Regions from separate parts of the Pseudomonas sp. RT4P38 genome, predicted to be linked through region 3. Evidence: riboswitches for the same ligand, from Rfam matches in the RefSeq annotation. Region 3 holds a riboswitch; each other region holds the start of a gene.
What was found. A riboswitch is a leader RNA that binds a small molecule or an ion and turns the genes downstream of it on or off. The one in region 3 is predicted to bind cobalamin.
Positions count from the first base shown of each region.

Region 1: another riboswitch for cobalamin. It lies ahead of ACYZT7_RS20745 (ABC transporter substrate-binding protein); the one in region 3 lies ahead of cobO (cob(I)yrinic acid a,c-diamide adenosyltransferase).
Region 2: another riboswitch for cobalamin. It lies ahead of ACYZT7_RS13720 (CbtB domain-containing protein); the one in region 3 lies ahead of cobO (cob(I)yrinic acid a,c-diamide adenosyltransferase).

Region 1 covers NZ_CM142703.1:4,491,537-4,501,853, forward strand. Annotated here, with positions in the region: gene ACYZT7_RS20735 (tRNA (adenine(22)-N(1))-methyltransferase) at 1-192, opposite strand, end outside; gene ACYZT7_RS20740 (eCIS core domain-containing protein) at 467-1,063, opposite strand; cobalamin riboswitch at 1,235-1,437, shown strand; gene ACYZT7_RS20745 (ABC transporter substrate-binding protein) at 1,578-2,591, shown strand; gene ACYZT7_RS20750 (FecCD family ABC transporter permease) at 2,600-3,601, shown strand; gene ACYZT7_RS20755 (ABC transporter ATP-binding protein) at 3,598-4,389, shown strand; gene ACYZT7_RS20760 (copper-binding protein) at 4,562-4,918, opposite strand; gene ACYZT7_RS20765 (efflux RND transporter permease subunit) at 4,930-8,073, opposite strand; gene ACYZT7_RS20770 (efflux RND transporter periplasmic adaptor subunit) at 8,070-9,554, opposite strand; gene ACYZT7_RS20775 (TolC family protein) at 9,551-10,317, opposite strand, start outside.
Region 2 covers NZ_CM142703.1:2,938,920-2,949,236, forward strand. Annotated here, with positions in the region: gene ACYZT7_RS13710 (cobalamin biosynthesis protein) at 1-13, opposite strand, end outside; gene ACYZT7_RS13715 (CbtA family protein) at 10-717, opposite strand; gene ACYZT7_RS13720 (CbtB domain-containing protein) at 729-932, opposite strand; cobalamin riboswitch at 1,053-1,281, opposite strand; cobalamin riboswitch at 1,460-1,672, shown strand; gene cobW (cobalamin biosynthesis protein CobW) at 1,775-2,836, shown strand; gene cobN (cobaltochelatase subunit CobN) at 2,840-6,613, shown strand; gene ACYZT7_RS13735 (ATP-binding protein) at 6,865-7,863, shown strand; gene ACYZT7_RS13740 (vWA domain-containing protein) at 7,917-8,522, shown strand; gene ACYZT7_RS13745 (phospholipase D-like domain-containing protein) at 8,548-10,194, shown strand; gene ACYZT7_RS13750 (NADH:flavin oxidoreductase/NADH oxidase family protein) at 10,198-10,317, opposite strand, start outside.
Region 3 covers NZ_CM142703.1:2,090,431-2,100,747, reverse strand. Annotated here, with positions in the region: gene cobD (threonine-phosphate decarboxylase CobD) at 1-367, opposite strand, end outside; gene cbiB (adenosylcobinamide-phosphate synthase CbiB) at 360-1,268, opposite strand; gene bluB (5,6-dimethylbenzimidazole synthase) at 1,265-1,915, opposite strand; gene ACYZT7_RS09730 (cobyrinate a,c-diamide synthase) at 1,912-3,249, opposite strand; gene cobO (cob(I)yrinic acid a,c-diamide adenosyltransferase) at 3,260-3,871, opposite strand; cobalamin riboswitch at 3,953-4,187, opposite strand; gene ACYZT7_RS09720 (hypothetical protein) at 4,342-4,926, shown strand; gene ACYZT7_RS09715 (PQQ-dependent sugar dehydrogenase) at 4,995-6,308, shown strand; gene ACYZT7_RS09710 (O-methyltransferase) at 6,428-7,081, opposite strand; gene ACYZT7_RS09705 (C40 family peptidase) at 7,097-7,633, opposite strand; gene ACYZT7_RS09700 (C40 family peptidase) at 7,799-8,449, opposite strand; gene hda (DnaA regulatory inactivator Hda) at 8,664-9,368, opposite strand; gene ACYZT7_RS09690 (IS4 family transposase) at 10,261-10,317, opposite strand, start outside.

The DNA.
Region 1 (10,317 bases), 2.4 Mb from region 3:
GCGCACGGTGCGTTCGGCCGAGCGGAACGGCGTCAATGCCACCTCGCCGGCCACCGCCGCCGCGATGGCGCCCCGGCGCATCAACGCCACCGGCAGGTAGCCGTGATCCGAGCCGATATCGGCCAGGCGCGCACCGGCTGGCACATGCGCCGCCACGCGTTCCAGGCGCATGGACAATGTCTGTTCGTTCAACTGCAGCCCCTTTTCACCACGAACGTCCGGCACCTTTGGCCGGATCGGGGCACGATTCTGTCGAGCAACGCCGTGCATTTCAAATTTATGCGACCAGGGCCATGGCTCGATCCATACCTGCGCTCGCGTATCGGCCCAAAGCGAACCCTGGCTATGGACCGATTTTGGCCGACCTTTGCGGTGCTTGAAAGGCTGCAATGGGACGATTTCTGCTGTCACTACTGACCGAAATCGACACAATGCAGCCAGTCGTGATGGGCGGCTTCACTACCCTTCAGTCAGTCCCTTCCCGCACCAACCGTCTGACCTCAGCCTGAATGGCATAAGCCGGCGCCTCCACAGCATTGAAATCTTGTGTATACCGCTGGGCGAATCCTTCTACCCCCCATTCCTGATACTGCTGCACATGCTTTAATTCGTGAGCCCAGAGCGCGATGTTCTGTTCTGCGGTTTGAGCGTCCCGGAAGAGGATGATGTCGATCAGCGTCACGGCACCGACATCGGGGTTTTGCAGCATGGCAGTGGCGGCGCTGAATTGGCCGTTGTCGCTAACTTTGTAGCGTGCGATATCCAGCACGCTGGGGTCGTACCAGCGCAGCAGTTGCTCCCGGATGTGCGGTGGAATGGGTTGGATGTCGGCGTTGGCTGCTTCAGCGCGGGCTTGGGTCAGCCACAGCGCCAGGGCAGGTGCCGCGATCTGGAAGATGCCATCAGACAGGGGGCCGAGCAGTTGTCCTGCGTCTGGCAGGCAGATGCAGCCGTCCAGGCACACTTGTTTCTCGCCAGCTGGGCAGGCGTTGGTCTGGGCTGGCACTTCAAGCGTCAGGCAAAGAACAAACAGCGCCACCAGGCGCGTGGTGATGGGCGGCATTGGACGCTCCAGGGACGGACGCAGCACGAACAATGGATCACAATTGATCGACGACCCGCATAACTTTAGCGTATCGCTATCGGTCTCTTCTCGATGACCGCTTCACGCCCTGAGAAAGTCAGTCGTGAACAGGCAGTCATCAGCCAAAAGCGCTCAGTGGTGATATTCGGCATGATCGACTACCATGCCGGCCACCGGTTTCCAAATGGGATTAATAGGGAATCCGAGATGCCTGACACGGCATCAAACGGAACTGCCCCCGCAACTGTAGGTGCTGAGCCTGCTCCTGAACTGCCACTGGGATCACTCCCGGGAAGGCTGGAGCCTGGCGACGACGCACCAGTCAGGAGACCTGCCGGCCAAGCAAATCACTAACCGGCGGGGTGTCCGGGAAGGACATCCTTGCGCCGAGCGTCACCTCAGTGATCGGCACTTCACTGCTTCAATGGCAGCGTTCGATGATGTGTTTCCAGTCCGTACCGCTGCTCTTGTACGGTCACATGGAGATTGCGTCATGCTGCTGTTCCGCCTTGCCACCCTCGCCACTGCCCTGGGACTGTCCACCCTCGCCCATGCGGCCCCGACCCACTATCCCCTGACCGTCGAGAACTGTGGCAGCACGTTGACCTTTCAGCAGGCACCCAGCCGTGTCGTGACCATCGGCCAGGCTGGCACTGAAATGCTCTACGCCATGGGCCTTGGCAACACGCTGGTCGGCACTTCGTTGTGGTTCAACGATGTGCTGGCCACGTACAAGACAGAGAACGACACGATCGAGCGCCTGGCCGATAACGAGCCGAGTTTCGAGGCGGTGATCGGCAAGCGTCCGCAGCTGGTGGCAGTGGAGCTGGAGTGGATGGTCGGCCCGCAAGGCGTGGTCGGTACTCGCGACCAATTTCACGAACTGAAGATCCCGACCTACCTGATGCCCTCCGACTGCGAAGCCAAGGACAACCTGGTCGGTGCCGATGGCACACGTCTGGAGGCATTTCACATCGACAGCCTCTACAAAAGCATCAGCCAATTGGCTGAAATCTTCGACGTGCAGGAACGTGGCCAGCAGCTGACCGCCCAACTCAAGGCCAGCCTGGCCAAGTCCATTGCCACCGTACAGAACAAGGATCTGAAGCACACCAGTGCGCTGTTCTGGTTCTCCAGCGCCAGTCTGGATATCGACCCCTATGTCGCCGGGCACAAGGGCATTCCCGACTTCATGTTGAACACGTTGGGTGTGCGCAACGTGGTTCAGTCTGATGAAGAATGGCCAACCGTCGGCTGGGAAACCATCGCCAAGGCCAACCCGACCTTCCTGGTCATCGCACGCATGGATCGCCGTCGCTTCCCGGCTGACGACTATCAAAAGAAACTGGAATTCCTGCGCAGCGACCCGGTGACCCGCAACATGGACGCCGTGAAAAACAACCGCATCATCATCCTCGACGCCATGGCCATGCAGGCCAGCGTGAGAATGTTCGACGGTCTTGAAACCCTGGCATCAGCCATCAACGGCTACGACCTGCCGAAATGACCAGGGTGCTGATTCGTACGCTGCTGGCATTGCTGACACTGCTGCTGGCCGTGATTGCCGGTGTGACCATCGGTGAAACGAGCATCGAACCGAGCGTGGTGTTCCAGGTGCTGGCGAACAAACTGTGGACTGCCGGTTATGTCCTCGATCCGATAGACGAAGGCATCGTCTGGAATTACCGCCTGACCCGCGCGCTGGTGGCAGCGGCCTGCGGCGCGGGCCTGGCCACCTGCGGGGTGATCCTGCAATCGCTGTTGCGCAACCCGCTGGCCGATCCTTATCTGCTCGGCATTTCCGCCGGCGCTTCGACGGGCGCTGTACTGGTGGCATTGCTGGGCCTCGGGGCGGGGCTGATTTCGCTGTCGGTCGGGGCGTTTGCCGGCGCCGTTGCCGCCTTCGCCGTGGTTGTTTTGCTGGCCCGTGCCAGTGGTTCAAACGGCGGCACCGGGCAAATCATCCTGGCGGGGATTGCCGGTTCGCAGTTGTTCAATGCGCTTACGGCGTTTCTGATCACCAAGTCGGCCAGTTCCGAACAGGCCCGCGGCATCATGTTCTGGTTGCTGGGCAATCTCAGCGGTGTGCGCTGGCCGTCGGTCTGGCTGTCGGTGCCCGTGGCATTGATCGGTCTCGCGGTGTGCCTGTGGCACCGTCGGACGCTGGATGCCTTCACTTTTGGCGCGGACTCAGCCGCCTCGCTCGGCATTCCGGTACGCCGAGTGCAATTTCTGTTGATCAGCTGCGCCGCACTGGTGACGGCGGTGATGGTGTCGATTGTCGGTTCCATCGGTTTCGTCGGACTGGTCATTCCCCATGCCGTGCGACTGCTGCTGGGCACCCGGCATGCGCGTCTGCTGCCGGCGAGCGCGCTGGGTGGTGTGTTTCTGATCGCCGCCGATGTGCTCTCCCGAACGCTGATCAAAGGCCAGGTGATCCCGGTCGGCGTCATCACCGCACTGGTTGGCGCGCCGGTGTTCGCGTTGATCCTGATCGGTCGGAGGAATGCCCGATGAATGCTGCCTCGCCTGTTATCGACGAATCCGTACTAAGTTGTTCCGGCCTCGGGTTCCATGTCCGCGACGCTGAGTTGCTGCACGACATCCACCTGGACATCCGTCGTGGTGAAACCCTGGGCCTCGTCGGGCCCAACGGTTCGGGAAAATCCACGCTGCTCAAACTGCTGGCCGGCGTGCGCGTCCCCAGCCGGGGAGACATCCACCTCAACGGCCAGTGCCTCAAGGCGCAGTCACGACGAACCATCGCGCAAACCCTGGCGGTGGTAGAGCAACAGGCCGACACCTTGGATGCCATCAGTGTGTTTGATGCCGTAGCCCTGGGCCGAACGCCATGGCTGTCGGCCTTGAGCCCGTGGTCGAGTGAGGACGATGCCATCGTCCTGCAGGCGCTGCGCGACGTCGATGCAACGCACCTGAAAAACCGTACCTGGCACAGTCTGTCCGGCGGTGAACGTCAGCGTGTCCACATCGCTCGCGCTTTGGCCCAGCGCCCGCAGATTCTGTTGCTGGACGAACCGACCAATCACTTGGATATCCAGCACCAGCTCGCCATTCTAAAAGTAGTGCAGGCTCTGCCGGTGACGACATTGATCGCCCTGCATGACCTGAATCAGGCGCTGACCTGTGACCGTTTGGCGGTACTGGATCGGGGGCGATTAGCGGCCCTCGGCAAGCCACTTGAGGTGCTGACCCCGCAATGCTTGCAGGATACGTTCGGCGTGCACGGGCATTACCTTGTCGATCCTTTCGACGGCGCGCAGATTCTGCGATTTCGCTCTGTTTGACTTGCTCTCGAGTATTCGAGATATGTCGAACCTCAGGCGACAGAGATGATCAGCTTCAAGTCGCGCCGGTTTAACGTGATCGCGGTTGGTTAACGACAAAATCGTTAAACAGACGCCAAGCCCCCTTCCCACCTACAACACCGTGTGGGAGGGAGCGCTAGGCGTCTCGTGGTTATTTCACCTTTTTAATGGACACAATCATGGCTTTCGCGCCCTCAGATCTGAATTCGAAAGCCACCTGATCTCCAGCGCTTAGACCCTCCAATTGCTCCGCCGTGGCGGAAAAAGCCATGGTCATAGCGGGCCACTGCACCGCCGGCACGGCGCCATGAGCGATAGTCACAGTGTGCTTCTCGGAGTTAATAGCCTTGATAGTGCCTTGCGCTTTGGCTACTGGAGCCTGCTTTGCGTCCTGCTTCATCTGCATACCGTCCATACCGCCCATTTTCATGCCCGGTATGTCCTCTGCCAGGACAGAAAAAGACAGCGTTACTACGGTGCTTGCAACTGCAATCAGGGTCAGTTTCATACGACTTTTCCTTAAGGGGTGGTGGGTTCAACTGGGAGATGGCGCCGACGCATCAGGCGATAGGCTGCCGGGATGACAAACAGAGAAAGTAAGGGCGCCGTGATCATGCCGCCAACCATGGGCGCGGCGATGCGGCTCATGACCTCGCTGCCGGTGCCGCTGCCCAACAGGATGGGTAACAGACCGGCAATGATCACGGCCACGGTCATGGCCTTGGGTCGAACTCGCTGCACGGCGCCTTCACGAATGGCCGCAACCAGCCCGTGCTCAGTGCTGTCGCCGAGGTCCTCACGTTCGGCCCAGGCGTTCTTCAGGTAGAGCAGCATGATCACGCCAAATTCGGCAGACACTCCGGCCAAGGCGATAAACCCGACCCCGGTGGCGACTGACAGGTTGAATCCCAACAGATAGAGGAACCATGCTCCGCCCGTCAGTGCGAATGGCAGAGTGGCCATGATCAGCACGACCTCATCGAAGCGGGCAAAAGTCAGGTAGAGCAACACGAAGATGATCACCAGAGTGGCAGGCACCACCAGTTTGAGTCGAGCGTTGGCCCTTTCGAGAAATTCGTACTGTCCCGAATAGCTCAGGCTCATGCCTGGCTGCAACTTGACCTGCTCACTGACTACCCGGCGTAGATCAGCTACCACCGAGGCAATGTCCCGGCCACGCACGTCGATGTATACCCAACCAGAGGGCCGTGCATTCTCGCTCTTGAGCATCGGAGGACCGTCACTGACCTTGACCTTTGCCACCGTGCCGAGGGTGATCTGGCTGCCTGACGGGGTGTAGATCGGCAACTGCTCCAAGGCACCGAGCGAGTCACGCCACTCCCGTGGGTAACGCACGTTGATCGGGAAACGTGCAAGACCTTCAATGGTCTCGCCGACGTTTTCACCGCCGATAGCGCCGGCCACGATGGATTGCACATCGGCGATATTCAGTCCGTAGCGAGCGGCGGCCTTGCGGTCGATATCCACGTCGATATAGCGGCCACCCGTCAGCCGCTCGGCCAGAGCCGAACTGACACCGGGTACGCCCTTGGCAACTCGCTCGACCGCCTGAGTCGCGGCATCGATCTCCGATAGGTTGGTGCCGGCAACTTTCACTCCGATGGGACTCTTGATCCCCGTGGCCAGCATGTCGATACGGTTGCGAATCGGTGGTATCCAGATATTCGTAAGCCCAGGGACTCGTACCACTCGATCCAGTTCTTCCACCAACTTTTCCTGGGTCATGCCTGGCCGCCATTGCTCGTGCGGCTTGAATTGGATGGTGGTTTCGAACATCTCCAGCGGTGCGGGGTCGGTGGCAGTTTCGGCACGACCGGCTTTACCGAATACGTGTTCGACCTCTGGAACGGTCTTGATCAAGCGGTCGGTCTGTTGCAACAGTTGCGCCGCTTTCTGCGCCGACAATCCCGGCAGAGCTGAAGGCATATAGAGCAGGTCGCCCTCGTCCAACGGGGGGAGAAACTCGCCACCCAGGCGAGACATTGGCCATAGCGCGCTGACAAAAACCAATAGCGCCACCAGCAGCGTGATCTTTGGTCGACGCAAGACCGCGTCCAGAGCCGGCTGATAGATCCGAATCAACCACCGGTTCAACGGATTCTGTTGTTCACTGGGAATTCGTCCTCGAATCCAATAGCCCATCAGCACCGGCACCAAGGTTACTGACAATCCCGCCGCTGCGGCCATGGCGTAGGTCTTGGTGAAAGCCAACGGGCCGAACAGCCGCCCTTCTTGCGCCTCCAGGGTGAACACCGGAATGAACGACAGGGTGATGATCAACAAACAGAAGAACAGTGCTGGACCTACTTCTGCCGCCGCTTCGGTCATCACGTGCCAATGACGCTCCCCCTTCAATTCCTCTCCGGGATTAGCCACGTGCCAAGCCTCAATCTTCTTGTGGGCGTTCTCGATCATCACCACGGCGGCATCGACCATGGCGCCGATGGCGATGGCTATCCCGCCCAAGGACATGATGTTGGCGTTGATGCCCTGGTAGCGCATGACGATGAAGGCAATCAACACACCAACCGGCAAGGAGATGATCGCCACCAGGGATGAGCGCAGGTGCCAGAGGAAGATCCCACACACCAACGCGACGACGATGAACTCTTCGATTAGTTTGTGGCTGAGATTTTCCACAGCGCGGTCGATCAGCTTGCTGCGGTCGTAGGTGGTGACGATTTCCACTCCGGCCGGCAAACTGCTTTTCAGTTCGTCGAGTTTCGTTTTGACCGCCGCAATGGTCTCGCGAGCATTCTTGCCGCTGCGCAAAATCACCACGCCGCCGACGGTCTCGCCTTCGCCGTCGAGTTCAGTGATGCCACGCCGCATTTCCGGACCCAACTGGATCGTGGCGACATCGCCAAGGGTCACCGGCACACCACCCGAACCCAGCTTGAGCGGGATTGCCCGAAAGTCATTTAGTGTCTTCAGGTAGCCGGAAGCACGCACGATGAACTCGGTCTCAGCCATCTCCAGCACGGCCCCACCGGTTTCCTGATTGGCCTTGCCAATAGCCTCGGTTACCTGCGCCTGAGTGATGCCGAGGCTGGCCAGTTTGAGCGGATCAAGCTGCACCTGGTATTGCTTGACCATGCCCCCCACGGTGGCCACTTCCGCCACGTTGGACAGGGTCTTGAGTTCGAACTTGAGGAACCAGTCCTGAAGTGCGCGAAGCTGCGCTAAATCGTGTCCGCCACTGCGATCCACTAGTGCGTACTGATAGATCCAACCCACCCCCGTCGCATCTGGTCCCAACGCCGGCTTGGCGCTGGCCGGTAAGCGACTTTGTATTTGGCTTAGATACTCCAACACCCGCGAGCGAGCCCAGTACAAGTCAGTGCCGTCTTCGAACAGCACGTAAACGAAGCTGTCACCGAAGAAGGAATAACCACGCACCGTCTTGGCGCCCGGCACCGAGAGCATTGTTGTGGCCAACGGATAGGTCACTTGGTTCTCAACAATCTGCGGCGCTTGTCCCGGATACGGGGTGCGAATGATCACCTGAACATCAGAGAGATCCGGCAGCGCATCAATGGGCGTGCTCTGCACCGACCAAATACCCCAAGCCGTGACGAATAGCGTCGTCAGTAGTACCAGGAATCGGTTGGCCACTGACCAACGGATGAGGGCAGCGATCATGGCTGGCTCCCCGATTTATCCAAGCGCTCTACACGCAAGCCATCGTCGGTTTGGCTCACCGCGATCCGAACCTTGTCGCCCGTTTTATGGCCCTGCACCAGAGCCGGATTGGCGAGTGGGAAAGTCATCGTCATACCCGGCATGCCGAGTGTCTTGAAGGGGCCATGGGCGAGCGTGACTTCTTTGTCGTTGATCTCAACGATTTGCCCATCCGCCTCGTGAAAGCTGGAGGCTGCTGCGCTGGGTGGTGGCTCTTGCTCCGAGGTTGCAACAATACCCTTAAGACTGGCCTCCGAGTCGAGCAGGAACTGGCCAGAGGTAACCACCTTCTGTCCTTCTTCCAGACCTTTCAATATCGCCGTCTTGCCATCACTTTCCTGCCCGAGCTGCACCTCCACTGGACGATAGCGGCCAGCGTCTTCGGCGATCATCACCAAGGCACGTCGGCCAGTGCGAATGACGGCCTCGCTGGGCACCCACAACACACTTTGCTCGGTCGAGCGATTCAGGCGTACCTGCGCCGTCAAACCTGGTCTCAGGCGCCCGTCCGGATTGGGTAGTTCCACCCGCACACGAATGGTGCGGCTGTCCGGATTGGTTTCGGGAAGAATCGCGCTGACTTTGCCACTAAGCATTGTCCCTGGAAAGGCTGGCAAGCGCGCTTCGACTGCCTGCCCCACGGTGATAGCTCCGGACTCCGATTCTGGAACGGCCACGGCTAGCCAGACACTACTTAAGCCATTGACGCGTGCCAGAGTGTCGCCAGTCGCCACGGTCATACCCGCGCGTACGTTCAACTCTTGCAGTACACCGGCAATGGGGCTGGTGAGCGTCTGGTACGGCTGAACCTTACCGCCACGCTCTACCTGAGAAATCAGTGCTGCCGGCATCCCTGTCAGCCGTAGGCGCTGACGGGCAGCAACCAACAGGTCAGCATCCCCGCTGCGCTTCAGGGCAAGGAACTCTGTCTGAGCAGCGGCCCATTCCGGCATCAGGATATCCGCCAACGCCGCGTTGGCTTTGAGCACATCACCGGGAGCATGGGCATAGACCCGCTCCACAAAGCCCGAGGTACGTGCTTGAATCACAGCGACATCACGCTCGTTGAACGCCAAGACACCTGTCGCATCGAGGCTGGAGTCAAAGATTCCACGGGTAACTGTCGCAAAACGCAGTCCGAGATTCTGGGCCAGACTTGGATCGATACTGACGGTCGCACGATCCCCTGCTCCACTGGCGTACTGGGGGACCAGTTGCATGTCCATGAAGGGGGACTTACCCGGCTTATCGAACTTTTGCTGCGGGTACATAGGGTCGTACCAATACAGTGCTTTGCGTTCGCCCTGTGAATTGAGGCTCTGCTCCGGGGCGCCACTTGGTACTCCGTTGATGCGCTGATGAGCGAACCAGTAGCCACCACCAACACCCAATGCCAGCGAGATGCCTACCAGCAATGCCCCGTTCCATTTTGTAAGGATCATTGGCTGGACTCCCCATAAGCAAAATACAAACGCGCACTGGTCAACGCTCGCTGCTCTTCCGCGTCGATCTGTTTGAGGCGGGCCTCAATGAGTTCACGTCGGGCGGCAACAACGGCATTTAAATCGCCTTTGCCGGACCGATAACTGGCCATGCTGAGTTCGACCTTTTCCTTGGCCAACGGCAACAGGCTTTCCTGGTTGCGGCGCACCGCACGATTCAGGCGCTCATAGTCAGCGAGTTCGTTTTCAAGTTGCTGAGTGTGCTCGCGTGACAGGGCTTCGCGCTCAGCCTCAAGCTGGCTGACTTCAGCCTGTTTGGCCGCGATTTTGGGGTTTTGGCGAGAGTCAGGAAACAGCGGTAGGTCCCAGGAAAATTGCACGCTGACCATATCGCCAAACTCACGGCCACGGCGCTGGTAATCCAGTTCCCAGCTCCAGTCCGACTGTTTCTCCGACACGGCTTCACGGACCTTGGCTTGCGCTTCGCGGGTCATTGGTGCAAACGCTGCCAATTCTGGATGATGTTGCAGCTTATGAGAGTAGCCAGAGGCTTCGACAGGCCATTGAGGCAAGCTGCCCACAGGTTTGTCGTTGGCGGCTGGTCCAATCCAGCGCTTCAGGGCCGCTCGGGCCTGCGCTCTCTGGCGAATCAGATCGTCCTGCTGCTCTTCCAGTTGTGCCGCTTCCTGTTTGGGCGTAACTGCATCAGCAGGTTGAGCGCGGCCGCCGGCAATTTGTGCACGGACGGTATCGGCCAGCAGAC
Region 2 (10,317 bases), 850 kb from region 3:
TGATCTCAGTCATGCGTGGTATTGACCATCGCTTTTGCGGCGGAACAACCAGGCACTGATCAGGCCCAGGGCCAGCCAGAATGCCACGTTGGTCAGCTGCGAAGCGATTTTGAATTGAGCTTCCAGGGTTTCTGGAGCCAGCATCGAATGGACTTCCGGTTGTGGTGCACCGATCACGTGAGGAACGGCCAGAATGGCCACGCCGAGCACTTTCATCAGCCAGTGACGGCTGAACACGATCAATGCGATGCCGACCGCGGTGGAGGCAGCCGTGCCGATCCACCAGACCTGCCGTTGCGCCAAATCAGCCGCGGCAGTGCCCGGCAGCTCGGGCGGCAGACCGAGGGTCGGTGCCAGCACGAACGTCGCGTAACCGGCCAGGCCCCAGAGCAGGCCTTGGGAAGTGCGAGTCGGTGCGCGCAAGGTGTAAAGACCGGCAAGCATCAGGGCGAAACCGACCGCTACCACCAGGTTGCCGCCCGTGGTGGACAGCACACGCTGCCAGCCGTCTTCCGGTTCCCAGGCTTCGGCGTCGTGAGTGTGAGCGGCGACAGCACCCGCGGCGTGTTCGTGAACTGCAACAGCGGCGGGCTCGGATTTTTCGTAAGTCTCGGCCTGCAGAATCAGCGGAGCCACCCAGAAGCTTTGCAGCAGGGTCAGCAACAGGGCGGCCAGCAGCCCGGTGAACCCTGCGGTTTGCGCAATACGCTTGATCATGTCAGCAGGTCTCAATGGCACGGGAATGCAGAGCTGTGGCGGGTATCGTGCGCGGCATTGTGCACCGCTTCGATGTGCGAGAAACCGGCGAAATACACCAGGCTAGCACCAAGGATCGACGCACACACAGCGGCGGTCAGGCGTTGAGTCAGGGTCGTGGTGGTGCTGGCGCTGCTCTTATCGGTGTTGCTGCCGGTACTGCTGATGATCGACATGGCGCTTCCCTCTGGTCTGTCAGCGGGTGAATAGAGCGCATGGAAGACCCCTGCGAGCCGGGCGCGCAGAGGTTCAAACAGCGCCCGCCCACCGCGGGTTTGTTATTCAGTGATCGTAATGGTCACTTTGTGTTGCGGGCCGGTCTCCGGGCTCACGAGGGGCGCTGGCTTTCGCCTTGACCTGCAAGCATCACCTTCCCATGCCGAACTGCTGGCACAGTGGATCTGACGCTACGCTCGCTTACCGTTGCGGGGGCAGCACCGGACTGACATGACTTTAGAGTAAAGCACATGATTCACCGGTTTCCCGTTTCACCCTGTGAAGGGCACCCGTAACAAGGCGTGTAGGAGAGCATGGGCGGGGGTTGGGCGTCAATTGGCAAGCGTTCTCAACTCGAGATCGAGGTGACTTCTTCGCGGGCAAGCCTCGCTCCTACAAGGACGGCGGCGCTCTTGTAGGAGCGAGGCTTGCCCGCGAAGGCGCCCTGGAGGTCGGCACAAGACATTGACCCGCCCCCACACGATGCGTAGCCTTGCGCTTTCGAGGTTCTTCGGCGTCTGCCGAAGCTAAGAAGGGAACGCGGTCGATGCCGCGGCTGCCCCCGCAACTGTGAACGGTTCTTTTGGCTGCCACGCCACTGCAAGCCCTGTCTATCGGGCCCGCGGGAAGGCGCAGCCAACGTCAGTCGAACGACTGGCAAGCCGTCAGCCAGGAGACCTGCCTCGACACAGATTCTCACTTTCAACCGGGCGGGGTGATCCGGTGGCGAACTCTTCAGGCACGCGCGTCCGCGTTGCCGGTCGTCGTGCCATATGCCCGCCACCTTGCCAAAGGGCATCCGATGAAAACACTGGCCAAACTCCCCGTCACCATCGTTACCGGCTTCCTCGGCTCGGGCAAAACCACGTTGCTGCGGCACATGCTCGACAACGCTCAGGGCCGTCGTATTGCGGTGATCGTCAACGAGTTCGGCGAGCTGGGCATCGACGGCGAAATCCTCAAGCAGTGCTCCATCGGCTGCACTGAAGAAGAAGCCAACGGCCGCGTTTATGAATTGGCCAACGGCTGCCTGTGCTGCACCGTTCAAGAAGAATTCTTCCCTGTGATGCGCGAATTGGTCGCCCGCCGCGGCGACCTCGACCACATCCTTATCGAAACCTCGGGCCTGGCCTTGCCAAAACCGCTGGTGCAAGCCTTCCAGTGGCCGGAAATCCGCAGCGCCTGCACCGTTGACGCGGTCATCACCGTGGTCGACAGCCCAGCGGTCGCCGCCGGCACCTTCGCGGCTTTCCCGGACCAGGTCGATGCCCAGCGCAAACTCGACCCGAACCTGGATCACGAATCGCCACTGCACGAGCTGTTCGCCGACCAACTGGCCAGCGCCGACCTGGTGATCCTCAACAAGGCCGACCTGATCAGCCCTGAAGACCTGGCCCGTGTACGCCTGGAAGTCGCTGAAGAATTGCCGCCCGCCGTGAAAGTCATCGAGGCCAGCAGTGGTCGTCTGCCACTGGACGTGCTGATCGGCCTCGGCGCCGGTTCTGAAGAACACATCGACAGCCGTCATAGCCATCATGATCACCACCATGAAGGTGAAGACGATCACGACCACGATGCGTTCGACTCCATCTCCATCGAACTGCCGCAAGCCGACGAAAGCCTGCTGCTGGACGCGCTGACTCAACTGGTGGTTCAACACGGCATCTTGCGTGTCAAAGGTTTCGCCGCCATCCCGAACAAACCGATGCGCCTGCTGATTCAGGGCGTGGGCACACGTTTCGACAAGCACTTCGACCGTCAGTGGGGCGCCGATGAAGCGCGCACCACGCGTCTGGTGTTGATCGGTCAGGAGCTGGACGCCACTCTGCTTGAAGCGCAATTGCGCGCTGCGCTCAGCGTTTAAGCCATGCATCTGCTCAGGACCCAGCCCGGCGGTTTCGTGTCGGATGACAACATTGCCGACCTTGGACAAACCCCCGCCGAGCTGGTGATCCTGTGCAGCGGCGACTCAAGCCTCGCGCTGCTCGCCGAGGCGGCGCAGCAGTTGCCCGACGATTACCCCAGCGTGCGCCTGGCCAACCCGATGCAGGTGCAGAATCACGCGTCGGTCGACTTGTATGTCGACGAAGTGCTGCGCCATGCCAAGGTGATACTGATTTCGCTGCACGGTGGCATCGCCTATTGGCGTTACGGCGTCGAGCAACTGGTGCAACTGTCGGAGCGCGGCGTGCAACTGATTCTGGTGCCCGGCGATGACCGCCCGGACCCGGAACTCAGCGAGCTGAGCACGGTGGCTGCCTGCGACCGCGATCGACTCTGGCAGTTTCTGCGTCAGGGCGGCATGAGCAATGCTCTGGATTTTTTCCGCTGTCTCGCCAATCGTTGGCTGGATCGCGACTACGCCTGGGCCGAGCCGCAAACCCTGCCGCGCACGGCGATCTACCACCCGCACAAAAGCCCCGCTGAACTGAAGGATTGGCAAGCCGATTGGCAGGCCGATCAACCGGTCGCGGCGGTGCTGTTTTACCGTTCGCATCTGCAAGCGGCGAACACCGGTTTCATCGATGTTTTCTGTCAGCGTTTGCAGGCGACGGGGTTGAACCCGTTGCCCATTGCCGTGGCCAGTTTGAAAGAGCCCGGCTGCCTGACGGTGGTCGAGGACTGGCTGGATGAAGTCGAGGCCGGCGTAATTCTCAATACCACCGGTTTCGCGCAATCCAGCCCCGAAGCGCCGCACCTGCGACCGTTTCGCCGCAACATCCCGGTGATCCAGGCGATCTGCGCCCAGGACAACGAACCCGATTGGCGCGCCAGCGAACAGGGCCTCGGTCCGCGTGATCTGGCGATGCACATCGCGCTGCCGGAACTGGATGGCCGAATCATCAGCCGACCGATCAGCTTCAAGGACCTGGCTTGGCGCAGCGAGCGCAGTCAATCCGATGTGGTCTGCTATCGACCACAACCGGAGCGCATGGATTTTGTCGCCGAACTGGCGCGGCGCTGGATTGATCTGACGCGAGTACCCAACGCTGAAAAACGCATCGCCCTGATCCTCGCCAACTACCCGACCCGCGACGGGCGTATTGGCAACGGCGTCGGCCTCGACACACCCGCCGCCGCGCTGAACATCCTGCGTGCGCTGCATAAAGAAGGTTATCCGCTACCGGCGGAGTTGCCGGACACTGGCACCGCGTTGATCCAGCAATTGCTCGGTGGTGTCAGCAACGACCTCGACACCCTTGACCAGCGTCCATGTCAGCAAAGCCTGGCGATGGACGACTACAACCTGATGTTCAACGCCTTGCCCGAGTCCAATCGCCAAGCCGTGCTGGAACGTTGGGGCACGCCGCAAAGCGATCCGATGTGCCGTGGCGGGCGAATGATGATCGCAGGGCTACGTTTTGGCCTGACCTTCGTCGGCATTCAACCGGCGCGGGGTTATCAGGTGGACCCGAGTGCGGTGTATCACGACCCGGACCTGGTGCCGCCTCACGGTTATCTGGCGTTCTATTTCTGGTTGCGTAACACCTACGGCGCCCACGGCGTGATCCACGTCGGCAAGCACGGCAACCTCGAATGGCTGCCGGGCAAGGGCGTCGGGCTGTCGGAGAATTGCTGGCCGGATGCGCTGCTCGGGCCGCTGCCGAACATCTATCCGTTCATCGTCAACGACCCGGGTGAGGGCGCCCAGGCCAAGCGCCGCACCCAGGCAGTGATCATCGATCACCTGATGCCGCCGCTGACACGTGCCGAAACCTACGGCCCGTTGCGCAACCTCGAATTACTCGCCGACGAGTATTACGAAGCGCAATTGCTCGATCCGCGCCGTGCCCGGGAATTGCAGCGCGACATCCTGCAACTGGTGCGCGAGACGCACATCGACCGCGAACTGCAACTGGACGAGAAGCTCGACAGTGATGCCGATGCGGCGATCTGGTTGCCGCGTCTGGACACGTATTTGTGCGACTTGAAAGAGTCGCAGATCCGCGATGGTTTGCATGTGTTCGGCGAGTCGCCGACCGGGCGTTTGCGTATCGACACCTTGCTGGCCTTGCTGCGTATTCCGCGTGGCGATGGGCGTGGCGCCCAATCAAGTCTGCTGCGGGCGCTGGCCAAGGCGTTCGCGCTGGGCTTCGATCCGCTGGATTGCGCGCTCGCCGAATCTTGGACCGGGCCGCGTCCGATTGAACTGCAAACCCTCACCGATGAAGCCTGGCGCACAGCAGGTGATACCCGCGAACGTCTGGAACTGTTCGCCACACAGCTGATTGAGCAAGCCCTGAACACTGAGATTGAGCAACTGAACGCGCCAGGCTGGTCAGAGATGAAAGACATCGTCGACAGCCTGCGTGAAGTAGTCGCTCCACGACTGGACGCCTGCGGTCCGGCGGAAATGCGCGGTCTGCTCGACGCGCTCAGCGGCCGCTTCGTGCCGGCCGGCCCCAGTGGTGCGCCGAGTCGCGGTCGACTCGACGTGCTGCCGACCGGGCGCAACTTCTACTCGGTGGACGTGCGTAACCTGCCGACCACCACCGCGTGGCGCATCGGTTTCCAGTCGGCCAACCTGATTCTTGAGCGACACCTGCAAGACCACGGCGATCACCTGCGCCAACTCGGCCTGTCGGTGTGGGGCACCGCGACCATGCGCACCGGCGGCGATGACATCGCTCAGGCCATGGCGCTGATGGGCGTGCGCCCAGTCTGGGCGACGGGCAGTCAGCGGGTCGACGACTTCGAAATTTTGCCGCTGAGCCTGCTGGACCGTCCGCGCGTGGACGTGACCTTGCGCGTGTCCGGATTCTTTCGCGATGCCTTTGCCAACTTGATCCGTCTGTTCGATGCCGCCGTGCAAGCGGTCGCCGCCCTCGACGAGCCGGACGACCTCAACCCCTTGGCCGCCAAGGTGCGTGCCGAGCGCGAAGCGTTGATGCAGTCGGGGCTGGATGAAGACGCAGCCAAGCGTCAGGCCGGTTGGCGCATCTTTGGCGCCAAACCGGGTGCTTACGGCGCGGGCGTGCAGGGCGCCATCGAGGGTCGTCTGTGGCAAAGCCGCGAAGATCTGGCTGAGGTTTATCTGAACTGGGGCGGCTACGCTTACGGCGGTTCTGACGAAGGTACCGCGGCGCGAGAGCAGTTCGCGCAGCGCCTGAGCCAAGTGCAAGCCGTGCTGCAAAACCAGGACAACCGTGAACACGACTTGCTCGATTCCAACGACTATTACCAGTTCCAGGGCGGCATGCTCGCGGCGGTGGAAAGCCTCAGTGGTGAAGCCGCGGCCAGTTATCATGGCGATCACAGTCAGCCGGATCTGCCGAAGATCCGCACGTTGAAGGAAGAGCTGAACCGGGTGATTCGCTCACGGGCAGCCAATCCGAAGTGGATCGACGGCGTGAAGCGCCACGGCTATAAAGGCGCGTTTGAACTGGCGGCGACGGTTGATAATGTTTTTGCGTTCGACGCGACCACGCAACTGATCGACGATCACCAGTATGCGTTGCTGGCGGAGGCGTATTTGCTGGACCCGGCGACCCGGGATTTTGTTCGTGAGCATAATCCGCATGCGTTGCGTGACATGACCGAGCGGATGCTTGAGGCGCAGCAGCGGGGGATGTGGAAGGAGCCGGGCGAGTATCGGGAGGCGCTGGAGAATTTGTTGTTGGATATTGAGGAGGAGGGGTAGTGGTTGTTTCGGTATTTTTTTACAGCCTGAAATCCACCCCTCACCCCAACCCTCTCCCCACGGGGGAGAGGGGGAAAGGGAGCAGATCTCGGTAGTTTTCAGAAACTGAGTTCAACTCGCAATCGCAGGTCGCAGAATTTCTGATAGTCACCGCAATCAGTCCCCTCGCCCCTTTGGGGAGAGGGTTAGGGTGAGGGGCGATCCCTCTGACACCCCACCACCAAACCAACGACCACGGACCCAGACAAACCATGACCGACACCCCCCATTTCCCCCTCTCCGCCGTGGTCGGCGCCGACGATCTGAAACTCGCCCTCTACCTGACCGCCATCGACCCGAAAATCGGCGGCGTTCTCATCGAAGGCCCCCGCGGCATGGCCAAGTCAACGCTGGCCCGAGGTCTGGCGGACTTGCTGGCCAGCGGCCAATTTGTCACCTTGCCGCTCGGTGCCACCGAAGAACGGCTGGTGGGCACCCTCGACCTCGACGCCGCCCTGAGCGAGGGTCGCGCACAGTTTTCCCCCGGAGTACTGGCCAAGGCCGACGGCGGCGTGCTCTACGTCGATGAAGTCAACCTGCTGCCCGATCACCTGGTGGACCTGCTGTTGGATGTGGCCGCCAGCGGCACCAACCTGATCGAACGCGACGGCATTTCCCATCGGCATTCGGCGAAGTTCGTGCTGATCGGCACCATGAACCCGGAAGAGGGTGAGCTGCGTCCGCAACTGCTCGACCGTTTTGGCCTGAACGTCGCCCTCAGTGGTCACACAGCACCGACCGAACGCGGCCAGATCATCCGGCGACGGCTGGATTTCGACAGCGATCCCCACAGCTTCTGCGCCGAATGGGAAAGCCAACAGCAATCGCTGCGCGAACGTTGCCAGAGGGCGCGGAGCGCGCTGGCAAGTGTCCCTCTCGACGATCATGCGCTGGCACAGATTACCGAGCGCTGCTTTGCCGCCGGAGTCGATGGCTTGCGGGCCGACCTGGTCTGGTTGCGCGCGGCGCGTGCCCATGCAGCGTGGTGCGGGGCGAGCGCAATCTCCGAGGAAAATATCGACGCCGTCGCCGAATTTGCCTTGCGCCATCGCCGCCGCGAGCAGTCGGCACCCGCGCCGCAACACAGTCAGCCGCCCTCGACCCAAAATACCAACCCGAGCGAAGGCCAGGGCCAATGGGGGGAAATGCCCGCCCAGGCGTTACCGGTCGGCGCGCGACGTGAAGTGCCGAGCTGGCCAAAAAAGCCCTAGGCATTCGCCCTCGATCTGACGCGGAGGCGAATGCCAGACCCCGCGCCGGACGGCTGGACAATGGCAAGCAGGGTAAACGTCACGCGGCACGTAACGGCTCGATCAATTGGCCCGGCACATTGCTGAATGGCCGCCCGCGCCATCGCGACGATGTCTTGTTTCACTTGCGCACCCGTTCGCCCCACGAGCTGTGGCTGGTGATCGTCGACGCCTCGGCCTCGACCCGCCGCCATCAGGCGTTGAGCGATGCCAAGGGCTTGCTGGCGCAGCTGTTCGACGACGCCTATCGCCAGCGTGCGCGCCTGGCGTTGCTGACGGCCAGTGGCAATCTACCGAAATGGCAAGTGCAAGGGTTGAAAGCTTCCGCCGGTTTGCACAACTGGCTTGATGGCCTGGGGGCGGGCGGTGGCACACCGTTACTGGCGGCGCTGGGAGAGGCGGGGCAATGGCTGACAGCACGGCAAAAACGCTTTCCGGCGGAACAGCAGCGATTGTTGTTGGTCACCGATGGCCGATTGAAGGACTGGTCAAGGTTGTCGGCGCTTGATTGTCCTGGGCTGCTGATCGACATCGAACGCGGGCCGATTCGGCTTGGACGGGCTAAGGTGATGGCTGCCGAGTTGCAGGCCGAATATCAACATATCGATGATATGCAGTGAGCCGAAAAAATCACAGGAGTGAGTCATGCGCGTTCTAGCCGCCAACGATCAGGATGATTTCCGCGTCAAGGCTTACGCCGGTACCAATGGCGTACTGTTGGCCATGGACCTGGCCGAACCCCGCCGCAAAGGCCTCTTGGGTTTCGCCATCGAAAAACAGCAAGGCCCCAAGCCCTGGCTGTTCCTGTTCAACAAGCTGACCTTCCCCGGTAAGGTGCATACGTTTCCCCAGTTTCGCGCCACCCCCAGCGATATCGCGCCGTTGCAGAAATTTCGCTGGGCCGATTACGCGGTCAATCCGGGGATGACGATCCATTACCGAATCCACCTGGCTTACGGCACCGTTGATGCGCCGCAACTGGGTGAATACCTGGAAGTGACAGTCACTTCCGACAATGGACTGCCGAATAACCAAAGCGTGATCTTCAACCGTGCGGTCGCCGCCAGCCAAGCGTTCCAGCGTAAATTTCCCGAGCTCGACGCGTTGATCACCGCCAACAAGAACCTGCCCATCGAAGCCTGGCCGGATGCCCCGCGGCAATGGCTGGAAAACGGTTTGCTCGGGCGTCTGCTGGGTTTTATCGAGCGTGCGGTAGATGGCCAGTGGGCGCTGGACATTGCCATCTACGAGTATGAATTGCAGGCCATCGTCGATGCCGTCAATGCAGCGTTTGCACGTGGGGTGAACGTTCGCGTGCTGTATCACGCCCAGCGGGGTGATGAGGACACCACCATGAACGAGGCCAGCCTGGAAAACATCCCGGCAGAGAACAAGCGCGGCCGAGTCACCCATAACATCTTCCACAACAAATTCATGCTGCTGAGCCGGCTCGACGCAGCGGGACAGCGGCAGCCCGAAGCGGTGCTTTGCGGCAGCACCAATTTCACGCCCAACGGCGTCTACCGCCAGGCCAACGTGGTGCATGTGCTGGACGACACGCGAGTCAGCGCCAGCTATCTGCGCACCTTCGAGCAGGTCTGGGCTAACCCGGCGGATGTCGGCGCTACCCGAAACTGGCTCACGCAAAACAACCCGATGGATCCGCTGCAACCGATGTTCGCCGGGTTCTCACCGCGCTCGGGCAAAGGGGATCTGGGTGAGTTTGTCGAGATCATCAACGCCGCGAAAAAGGATGTGCTGTTCGTCACCGCGTTCGCCTTGCCCGACGACATCCTCAACGCCTTGCTCGGCCAACCCCACGACGACATTTTGCGTTACGGTCTGCAAAACACCGTCAGCCGGATCACCGGTTTCCACGCCGACCGCACCGCCGAATTCGCCGCCACCGCGCTGCTCAACACCGGGCTGGAAGGGTGGCTGCGAGAGAACATGAAAGGCCAGAAGGGCAACCTGCTGGTGCACACCAAAGCCGTCGTGACGGACTTCACCAGCGATGCACCGACGATCATCAGCGGCAGCCATAACCTCAGTGCCGCGGCCAGCAATGGCAATGACGAGAACTACCTGATCATTCGCGGTGATACCGATCTGGCGGATCGTTATGGTCTGGAGCTGCTGCGGTTCTACGAGCATTACCGCTTTCGCTATTTCGCCAAGAAACTCGCGCTCAAACAGGTCAAGCCGTTGGCGGCGGATGACAGCTGGACCGATGATTACTATCGCGCGGGGGATATGCGGATGCTGTCGAGAGTGCGCTTCTCGGGGCGATAAGCGCTATGACCTGTTCATCGCCTGCCGGTACTGGCGAGTACGCCGGGCGATGTGCACGCGGTCGAGAATCAACGCCCATATCGCCGAAACCTCGGGACGGGTCTTGCGCCCACGGCTCAGGCG
Region 3 (10,317 bases):
CGAGATAGAAGTCGACTTCCTGCTCCAGCACTTCACGCACGATGTAGCCATTGCGTCGCCACGCTTCGGCGTGTTCGGCGTAACACGGCGAGAGCACGCCGACCTTGCCCGCCCGGCGCAAACGCGGCAGCAACTGGATCGCCATTTGCGAGCCGGCCACCGGCAGCACCTGAGCGGCGCCGTAATAATCACAGGCCGCCTGCTCCAGACCGTCATCGGTTTCCGGCAAACGCGCCCAGGCCCGCAACGGGATCTCCGGGACCGGAAACGGCCAGGGCGCGAGGCCGCTGGACAGGTCGAGCCAATCGGCTTCGGCGATGCCGTATTCGAGCGCCGCCTTGCGTAACCGACCACCGTGCTCAAGCATAAAATTCAGCCCCCACGCAGAGGATCAGCAACCATAACCATACCCCGCGCTGGACCAATTGCCAGCCGCGGTCGATGGAGTCGGCGTCCGCCGGCATGCCTTCGCCCAGTTGCGGACGCTGATGCAGTTCACCGTGATAAATCGCCGCCCCGCCCAACTCGACACCGAGCGCACCGGCACCGGCCGCCATCACAGGCCCGGCATTCGGGCTGTCCCAGGTCGGACCTTGGGTGCGCCAGCACTTCAGAGCGAGTCGGGTTTTGCCCAGCAGCGCGTAGGTCAGCGCCACCAGGCGTGCAGGGATGTAGTTGAGGACGTCGTCGATCTTTGCCGCCGCCCAGCCGAAACGTTCGAAGCGTTCGTTGCGGTAACCCCACATCGCATCAAGGGTGTTGCTCAAACGGTAGAGCACCACACCGGGCGCGCCGGCCACGGCAAACCAGAACAACGCGGCAAACACCGCGTCGCTGCCGTTCTCCAGCACCGATTCGGTGGCGGCGCGGGCGACTTCGGTTTTATCCAGTTCGCTGGTCTGGCGGCTGACCAGATAACCGACACGCTTGCGCGCCTCGTCCAGATCATCGCTGCGCAGCGCCTTTGCCACCGGTTCGACGTGTTCACCAAGGCTGCGCATGCCGAGGGCGCAATAGAGCACGAGAATCTCGACGATCCAGCCGACATAGGGCGCCCAGGAAAACGCCGTGGCCAGCAGGGTCAGCGGCAACACTGCAATCACCCAAGCGGTGACACCATGGCTGCGCCAGCCACGACCTTCACCATTGAAACGTTGCTCGATGCGATCGGCAAAACGGCCGAACGCCACCAGCGGATGCCAGCGTTTGGGTTCACCCAGCAGCGCATCCAGCGCAACCGCGGCGACACTCAACAACGCCACACTCATTGACTCACTCCCCAATAATTTTCATACAGCAGCTCACTGAGCGGACGCGCCTGCGCCCAGCCTTCGAGTACCAGCATCGGCGCCGGATAGAATGCCTTGACCGGCCCCAGGCAAAGCACGGCCAAGGGCTTGGCACCGGCCGGCAAACCCAGCAGGTCCGCCAGGGCTTGCGGCTCGAACAGCGACACCCAGCCCATGCCCAGTCCTTCGGCGCGGGAAGCCAGCCAGAGGTTCTGGATCGCGCAGGATAACGAGGCCATGTCCATTTCCGGCAAAGTGCGACGGCCGAAGATATGGCGCTCGCGATCGTCCATCAGCGCGGCGACCAGCACTTCGGCGCAGTCGTTGATGCCTTCGACTTTCAGCTTCATGAATTCGTCGGTGCGCTCGCCGAGGGCTTCGGCGGTGCGGATACGTTCTTCTTCCACCAGTAGCTGGATCTTGCCGCGCAGGGCTCGATCGCTGATGCGGATGAACCGCCAGGGCTGCATCAGGCCGACACTCGGTGCCTGATGCGCCGCTTCGAGCAGGCGCCGCAGTAATTGCGGCTCGACGGTGCCGCCGCTGAAATGGCGCATGTCGCGGCGTTCGCCGATGGCTCGGTAGACTGCCGCGCGTTCAGCTTCGGAGAAGGCGTTGTCAGTCATGGCCTCTTCGCGAGCAAGCTCGCTCCCACAGGGTTTTGGTCAGGCGCAAATAGCGCGGCAACCGCCGATGGATTGGACGGGAAATAGAAGTGCACATAAGAGGCGGTCATCCGCCCCTGACGATAAACCGCCTCCGCCCCGCGCCCGCCGTTAGGGCTCAGGCCCCGGGCAATCGGCTCCAATTCGGTGCTGGTCAACGAGTGGTGATAGGTGTGCCCGCGCAACGAACCTTCCGGCAATTCGACCGCCTGCAACGCCAACGCGGCCAGACGCTTTTGCATCACCGCGTCCCCCGCCAGCAAGCCGACCAATTCAGCGCGAGTGCCCTCGACATCCGTCAGAGAATCGAGCAGATACAGCATGCCGCCGCACTCGGCCAACAACGGTTTGCCCGCCGCATGGTGAGCACGGATTGCGGTCAGCATTGTGCTGTTCTGTGACAGTGCCACATGGTGCAGTTCGGGATAACCGCCCGGCAGATAGAGGCTGTCTGCCTCCGGCAATTGCGTGTCTCGGATCGGCGAGAAAAACGACAACTCAGCGCCCATGGCCCGCAGCAAATCCAGGCTGGCGCCGTAGGTGAAGGCAAACGCTTCATCTCGGGCCACGGCAATTCGCACACCGGCCAACAACGGCTCGGCAGCGATCACATCAGGCGCGGCGAATTCCACCGCCGGTGGCAGCGCGACCTCGCAACTGCTGGCCAGCGCATCGGCCGCCGCATCGAGGCGCAGATCGAGATCGTTCAACTCACTGGCCTGAACCAGACCCAAATGACGACTCGGCAATTCGATCCCGGTTTCCCGGGACAACGCGCCGTACCAGCGCAAACCTTCAGTAAGGCTGCCTTCCAGTAATTGCGCGTGACGCAGGGTGCCGACGCGGTTGGCCAACACACCGGCAAACGGCAAATCCGGCTGATAGCGCGCCAATCCCAACGCCAGTGCACCAAAGGTCTGGGCCATGGCGGTGCCGTCGATCACACCGAGCACCGGCACACCGAAATGCCGCGCCAAATCAGCGCTGGACGGCGTACCGTCAAACAGCCCCATGACGCCTTCGATGAGGATCAGGTCGGCTTCGCCGGCGGCTTCCCACAACAGACGACGACTTTCCTGTTCGCCGACCATCCACATGTCCAGTTGATACACCGGCGCACCGCTGGCGCGCTCGAGAATCATCGGGTCGAGAAAGTCCGGGCCGCACTTGAACACGCGAACCTTGCGCCCCTGATTGCGATGCAAACGGGCCAGCGCGGCGGTGACGGTGGTCTTGCCCTGACCGGAGGCCGGCGCGGCAATCAGTACCGCCGGGCATTGACGATGGCTATTCATAAAGTGCAGCTCACAACTCGACGCCTTTTTGCGCTTTGATCCCGGCCTGGAACGCATGTTTGATCACGCCCATTTCGGTGACCGTGTCGGCCAGTTCGATCATCTCCGGCTTGGCGCCGCGACCGGTGACCACCACGTGCTGCATCGGCGGACGGGTCTGCAAGTCGCTGAGCACTTGATCGAGATCCAGATAACCGTGCTTGAGCGCAATGTTCAACTCATCCAACACCACCAGGCCGATCGACGGATCACGCAGCAATTCGCGGGACACCGCCCAGGCGGCTTCAGCAGCGGCGATGTCACGCTGGCGATCCTGGGTTTCCCAGGTGAAGCCCTCGCCCATCACATGAAAACGCACCTGTTCCGGGAAGCGCCGGAAGAACAGTTCTTCGCCGGTGCTGTTGCGCCCCTTGATGAACTGCACCACGCCGCACTGCATGCCGTGGCCCATGGACCGGGCGAGCATGCCGAAGGCCGAACTGCTTTTGCCCTTGCCGTTGCCGGTCAGCACCAGCAGCAGGCCGCATTCATTCGGGGAATTGGCGATGCGTTCGTCGATCACGGCTTTTTTTCGCAGCATGCGCGCCAGATGACGTTCGTCACGATCGGGGGTATCAGTCATGGGGGAGCTCTCCGTTGAGGCTGGATAACGGCGGGCAGGCACAAGAATAGACGGCAAGAAGCCTGGCATCGCCCACCGTGATGCCGCTGGATGGATCAGGCCGGTCTCCGGGCTCATGAGCGGCGTGAAGCCTGACTGCGCGCCTTCCCATGTCGACACTCGACACAGTGGCTCAAGGCGCAGCCTTCACTCATTTACCGTTGCGGGGGCAGCGCCGGGATCATGGCTCTTCGTCGCTTGAAGAGAGTCACTCACCGGCTTCCCTGTTTCACTCAGTCGACCAAGGCCACAGAGCACCTGAAACAAGCCGCGAAGGTTAGAGGGTTGGGGATGGAGCGTCAATTGAAGACGGGCGGCCTGCGAGCGAATAACTGCCGTCGATCAATTATCTGACGCCAATCTTGTGCCACACTCTCAGCAGTGATATCAAAGAGCCACAATCTCACAACACAATAACAAGGGTGAGCCACATGCAAGGCATGATCATCAGCAATCCGAAGCTGGAATTCCTGCGCCCGGTGCTGGAACGCTGGTTTGACTGTATCGACCGCTACAACGCCGTGCGCGGCGATAACGACACGCCTTACTGGTTCGATGAAAAAGCCAACCTGAGCCTGCTGTCCGCCGCTGCGTGGATGGCGGAAATGGTGACGTTGCAACAAACGCCGACCCGTAAACAGACCGAAGAAGGCGAACGCAATGGCCGTGCCGATCTGTTTATCGCGACCCGCGAAGAACGCGCTTACCTTCAGGCGACCCAGCGCTGGCCACGCGTCAACAGCCTGAACCTGACTCAAGCATTGCAGGACATCACCAGCGATGCCAAACGCATCAGCTACGCCAGCGACCTGAAACTCGGCTGCCTGTTCGTCGCGCCACAAAAGGCTCAACAAAGCGCTACTCCGGAAGAACTCCAGGACATGGTCGACGACCTGCAAAAGGAACACACCTGCGCGGTGGCCTGGTATTTCCCCTACGCGTATCGCAAGTTGCGCAACGAAGCCGGCAACTATCACCCCGGCATTGCCGTGCTGTTCAAGGAAGCCCGCGGCTGACCGGTTGAACCATCGCGCACCTGTGCTTCTCTATTGATTAGGTCAATGCATTCATAGGGAAGATCAGCATGCGCAAGCCCCCGCTCGTTCTCGTCATCGTGCTCGCCGGAGGGCTTGCCGCCTGTGGTGAAACCGCCAGGCTGCAAGTCTCCGACGGCTTCGGCCCGTCACCCAAGCTGCCAGAACCGAACAAGACCCTGATTCCGACGGTAAACATCGCCCCGGCGATCGGCTGGCCGGACGGCACGAAACCCATCGCCGCGACAGGGACTCAGGTCGCGGCTTTTGCCGAAGGTCTCGATCACCCACGCTGGCTCTACGTGCTGCCCAACGGCGACGTGCTGGTGGCCGAAACCAACGCACCACCCAAACCCGATGACGGCAAAGGCGTTCGTGGCTGGGTCATGGGCAAAGTCATGGGCCGTGCCGGCGCCAAAGTACCGAGCCCGAATCGCATCACGCTGCTGCGGGACAAGGACCACGACGGCATCGCCGAAACCCGCACGGTGTTCCTGGAAAACCTCAACTCGCCCTTCGGCATGACCCTGGTCGGCAATGACCTGTACGTCGCCGACACGGACCGCTTGCTGCGCTTCCACTATGAAAACGGCGAGACGGCGATCAAGTCACAGCCGATGAAGGTGATCGACCTGCCAGGCGGTACGCTCAATCATCACTGGACCAAAAACGTCATCGCCAGCAAGGACGGCCGCAAGCTGTACGTCACGGTGGGCTCCAACAGCAACGTGGCCGAAAACGGCATGGACAAGGAAGAAGGTCGCGCGGCGATCTGGGAAGTGGATCGCGCCACCGGCAATCATCGAATCTTCGCCTCGGGGATTCGTAATCCAAACGGCCTGGCCTGGGAACCTCGGAGCGGCGCATTGTGGACAGCGGTCAACGAGCGCGACGAAATCGGCAGCGACCTGGTGCCGGACTACATCACGTCAGTGAAGGACGGCGGGTTCTACGGCTGGCCTTACAGTTATTACGGTCAGCACGTCGACATCCGCGTCGAGCCGCAAAACCCCGACCTCGTGGCCAAGGCCATTGCTCCGGACTACGCGGTCGGCCCGCATACCGCCTCGCTGGGCCTGACGTTCGCTGAAGGTAACACGCTGCCGGCGCAGTTCAAGGAAGGTGCATTCATCGGCCAGCATGGCTCGTGGAACCGTAAGCCGCACAGTGGCTACAAAGTGATTTTCGTACCGTTCAGCGCAGGGAAACCGATCGGGCAGCCGATTGATGTGCTCACCGGTTTCCTCAATGACGAGGAAAAAGCCATGGGCCGTCCGGTAGGCGTGGTGATTGATCAGCAGGGTGATTTGTTGGTGGCGGATGACGTGGGCAACAAGGTGTGGCGGGTTTCTGCCACTAAATAACTGCAACCCACATACCCTGTGGGAGCGAGCTTGCTCGCGATGAGGGCAATCCACTCAACATCGATGTCGCCTGACCCACCGCTATCGCGAGCAAGCTCGCTCCCACAGGGACCTAGGGTTTAGCGTTTGCGACAGAGCGTGAGCCCATCACCCAACGGCAACAACGACAGGTCGACACGCGAGTCATCCTTCAAGGCGCGATTGAGCGCCTGGATGGCTCGAGTGTCTTCGCTCTCGGGATTGTCCTCAAGTACCCGGCCGCTCCACAGCGTGTTATCGAACACCGCCAGACCGCCGACGCGCAGCAGACGTAATGCGTGCTCCAGATAGCGTGGGTAGTTGGCTTTATCGGCATCGATGAAGATCAGGTCGAATGGCACTTGCTGATCCAGCTGAGCCAGGGTTTCCAGCGCGGGCGCCAAGCGTAGGTCAATTCGTTCGGTTAACCCCGCCTCCTGCCAGTAACGGCGTGCGGTGGCATTGTAGTCGCCAGGAATGTCGCAGCAAATCAGCGAGCCGTCATCCGGCAATGCAGCCGCCATGCACAAGGCGCTGTAACCGGTGAAGGTGCCGACTTCCAGCAGACGCTTGGCGCCGGTGAGTTTCACCAGTAGCGCAAGAAACTGGCCCTGCTCCGGCGCCACTTGCCAGCGAGCCATGGGCAGCGCCTGGGTTTCGTCACGCAGACGCTTGAGCAGCGGCGTTTCGCGCAGAGAAACGTCGAGCAGGTATTGATACAGGGAATCGTCGAGATTGAGTGTGCGAGCGGTCATGACAACCTCTGCAATTTAGGGGTTGCGTGCCAAGTGCTCAGGTTGCAAGACGCGCTTGGCACTCAGATAGGCTTTCTGCCAGTAAGCTTTGGACAAGCTGTCGAGCTTCACCGTGCCGCCGGTGGCTGGCGCATGGACGAAGCGACCTTCACCGACGTAAATCCCGGCGTGGCTGACCTGAGAACCGCCATTGGTGGCGAAGAAGATCAGGTCACCAGTTTGCAGACCTTCCTTGCCCACACTGGCCGCCTGCATGCTGATCATCTCGCGCGTGGTACGCGGCAGAGAAATGCCGGCGACGTCACGGTAGACATAACCGATCAGTCCGCTGCAATCGAAACCCGAATCCGGCGTGTTGCCACCCCAACGATACGGCGTACCCACCAGGCCGAGCGCGCGGAACAATACGTCTTCTGCCTCAGGGGAGAATGCTTGGGAGGAACCGAAAACAATGGGCGCGCGAACCACTGGCGCAGGAGGCGGTGTACGGCTGGCGCAGGCGCTGAGCAGCGCTGCGAAGAACATGATTGCGAGGCGGGCCGACGTCGACATAGGCAGAACATCCTGATCTGGCTGCGGCTTTTTCTGCCGGGAGGACAGAAAAGAAAACCGCCTGCGCAGGACGCAGGCGGTTTGCCATCAATAATAGATCAGGATTCTAGCGGCTACGCGGCAAACTTCAAGTAAGACTTTAAGTTCACCTTACAAAATGTCCGCTTACTTGCGAGCCGTGACGATAGTCGGGGCTGCAGTTGGCGCCATTGCCAGTGCGCGCTTGGCTTCGATGAAGGTCTTGCTCCAGTAGCTGTCGCCCAGGCTATCGATCCGGACACCACCGCTGCGGCGGCTGCTGGAATGGATGAACTGGTTGTCACCCAGGTAGATCCCGGCGTGACTGACGCGGCCGCGACGGCCATTGGTGGCGAAAAACAGCAAGTCGCCAGGCTCCAGTTTGCTGCGCGAAACCAACGGAGCGTCCACGTTGATCATTTCGCGAGTGGAGCGTGGCAGGTTCAGGCCGGCTTCTTCACGAAACAGGTAACCGATGAAGCCACTGCAATCAAAGCCGGCTTCGGAGGTGCCGCCGAATCGGTAACGGGTACCGATCAGGGACATGCCGCGTTCGAGGATACTGTCGGCCAGAACCGGAAGCTGGTACGACTTGCCGCCGGCGAAGTCTGCCAATTCTTTTTCGGTGGCCGCCTCTTCCTGTTCAAGCGCTTGCTGATAAAGAACAGAAGATTGGGCGGTAACAGCATTTTTTGCCTGCTGTTGCTGCTCTTGCTGGGACACTGGAGAGTGAGCAGCGCAACCGAACAACAGGGTAACGAGTGCGAGGGGCACGAGGGGTGCAAAGCGATTTAGCATGGGCACGACCGTGGCTGATAGTTCTAAAGAAGGCGAGACTATGCCCACTATCAACCTCATTTGCAAATTCAATCGATCTTGATGTGACTTATCGGTTTCTCGTTTACATCTAAGCGCTTAAGCCCGTTTTAGACGTTCGCGCAGCCTGCAACCCTGTAGGGAAGCGCAATTGTTGACGCCTGAAATATGCCGTAACCCGCGACAGGCTTGGGTTTTACCAGCCTAACGTTTCTTTCAGAAAGGGGATCGTCAGCTTGCGCTGAGCTTGAAGGGAGGCCTGATCGAGGCGTTCAAGCAGCTCGAAAAGCGCGCTCATACTGCGCGTACCGCGGGTCAAAATGAAATGCCCGACTTCATCGGTCAAGTGCAGACCGCGACGAGATGCGCGCAATTGCAAGGCACGCAATTTGTCTTCGTCGGAGAGCGGACGCATCTGAAAGATCAACGCCAACGTCAGACGGGACTTGAGGTCCGCCAGCTTCACCGGCAGTTCGCGCGGGGACGTCGAAGCGGCGATCAGTAGGCGTCGACCGCTGTCACGCAGACGATTGAACAGATGGAACAGCGCCTCCTCCCAATCCGCCCGACCGGCTACCGCCTGCAAATCATCCAGGCAGACCAGTTCGTACTGTTCGAGGTTGTCGAGGATGGCGATGCCACGATCGAGCAGCTCGGCCAACGGCAAATACACCGCCGGCTCCCCCAGTTGTTCGAAGCGCAGGCAGGCCGCCTGCAACAGGTGCGTACGCCCTACCCCGTCCTTGCCCCAAAGATAAATCAGGCTTTCGGTCCAACCAGCGTCGGCTTCGCATAGCCGCTCGACATAGCCGAGTGCAGCGGCATTGGCGCCTGGGTAGTAATTGATAAAGGTAGCGTCATCACGCAGACGCACACCTAGGGGCAGCTGAATCGGTTTCATGCTGACTGAACAGTTCCAAAGGAACCGTTAGTGGCCTCTGTGTAAAGTTTGCGAAGTTTATACCCGTGAAGCTGGCCGCACAATGCGACAGACCACAAGCAAAATCAAAGGTTTGCGTTAACACACTGGTTTTATGACAGTTTCTTTGGCGGCGCATGTGACAGCCGCGCGAGGGATTCGGGTCAACCTGGCGATGAACCAGGCTGCCCGCGACGGGTGATCAGAGACCTTAGGTTGGGTACATATCCGTTTCTGCGGTCACGGCGGCTGGCGGTTTCGCTTTTACAGCGAGTCACTTTCGAAAAGCGCGAAAGTAACCAAAGCGCTTTTGCCCCTTTCGTTCGGTGCCTCGCCTAGGCTCGGCATGCCCTCACTCCGGCATTGCTCCGGGGGCCCGCCGCCATCGGCCATCCATGGCCGGGGGCGGCTACCGCGGCATCCTTGCCGCGGTGCCCCCTGCGCAACGCCTGCGTTCGGCCTCTGGGAAAGGGGCGGCAGATCTGAAGCCAAAGCAACAGCAACAGCAACAGCAACAGCAACAGCAACAGCAACAGCAAGATCAACAGCTTCGCGAGCAGGCTCGCTCCCACATAAAGCAGATCGACGTACACGTGCTTTTCACCACTCAACAGGCCGAGCGTTAGCTCGCCAGCAGCTTTTGATCTTGATGCACCGCCCCCTCGAGAGGCCGAGCGCAGGTTCTGCGCAGTGGGCAACCCGGCATGGATGCCGGGTTAGCCGCCCCCGGCCATGGATGGCCGATGGCGGCGGGCCCACGGAGCAGGACCGGAGCGAGGGCATGCCGAGCAATAGCGAGGCACCGAACGTCAGGGGCAAGAGCGCTTGGTTACTTGGCGCTCTTCCAAGTGACCCGCTGTAAAAGCCATCCCTTTCAAGGTCTTTTGACCTTGGCGGCCTTGAGCACCCTATCTGTCGACACGTGAGCATT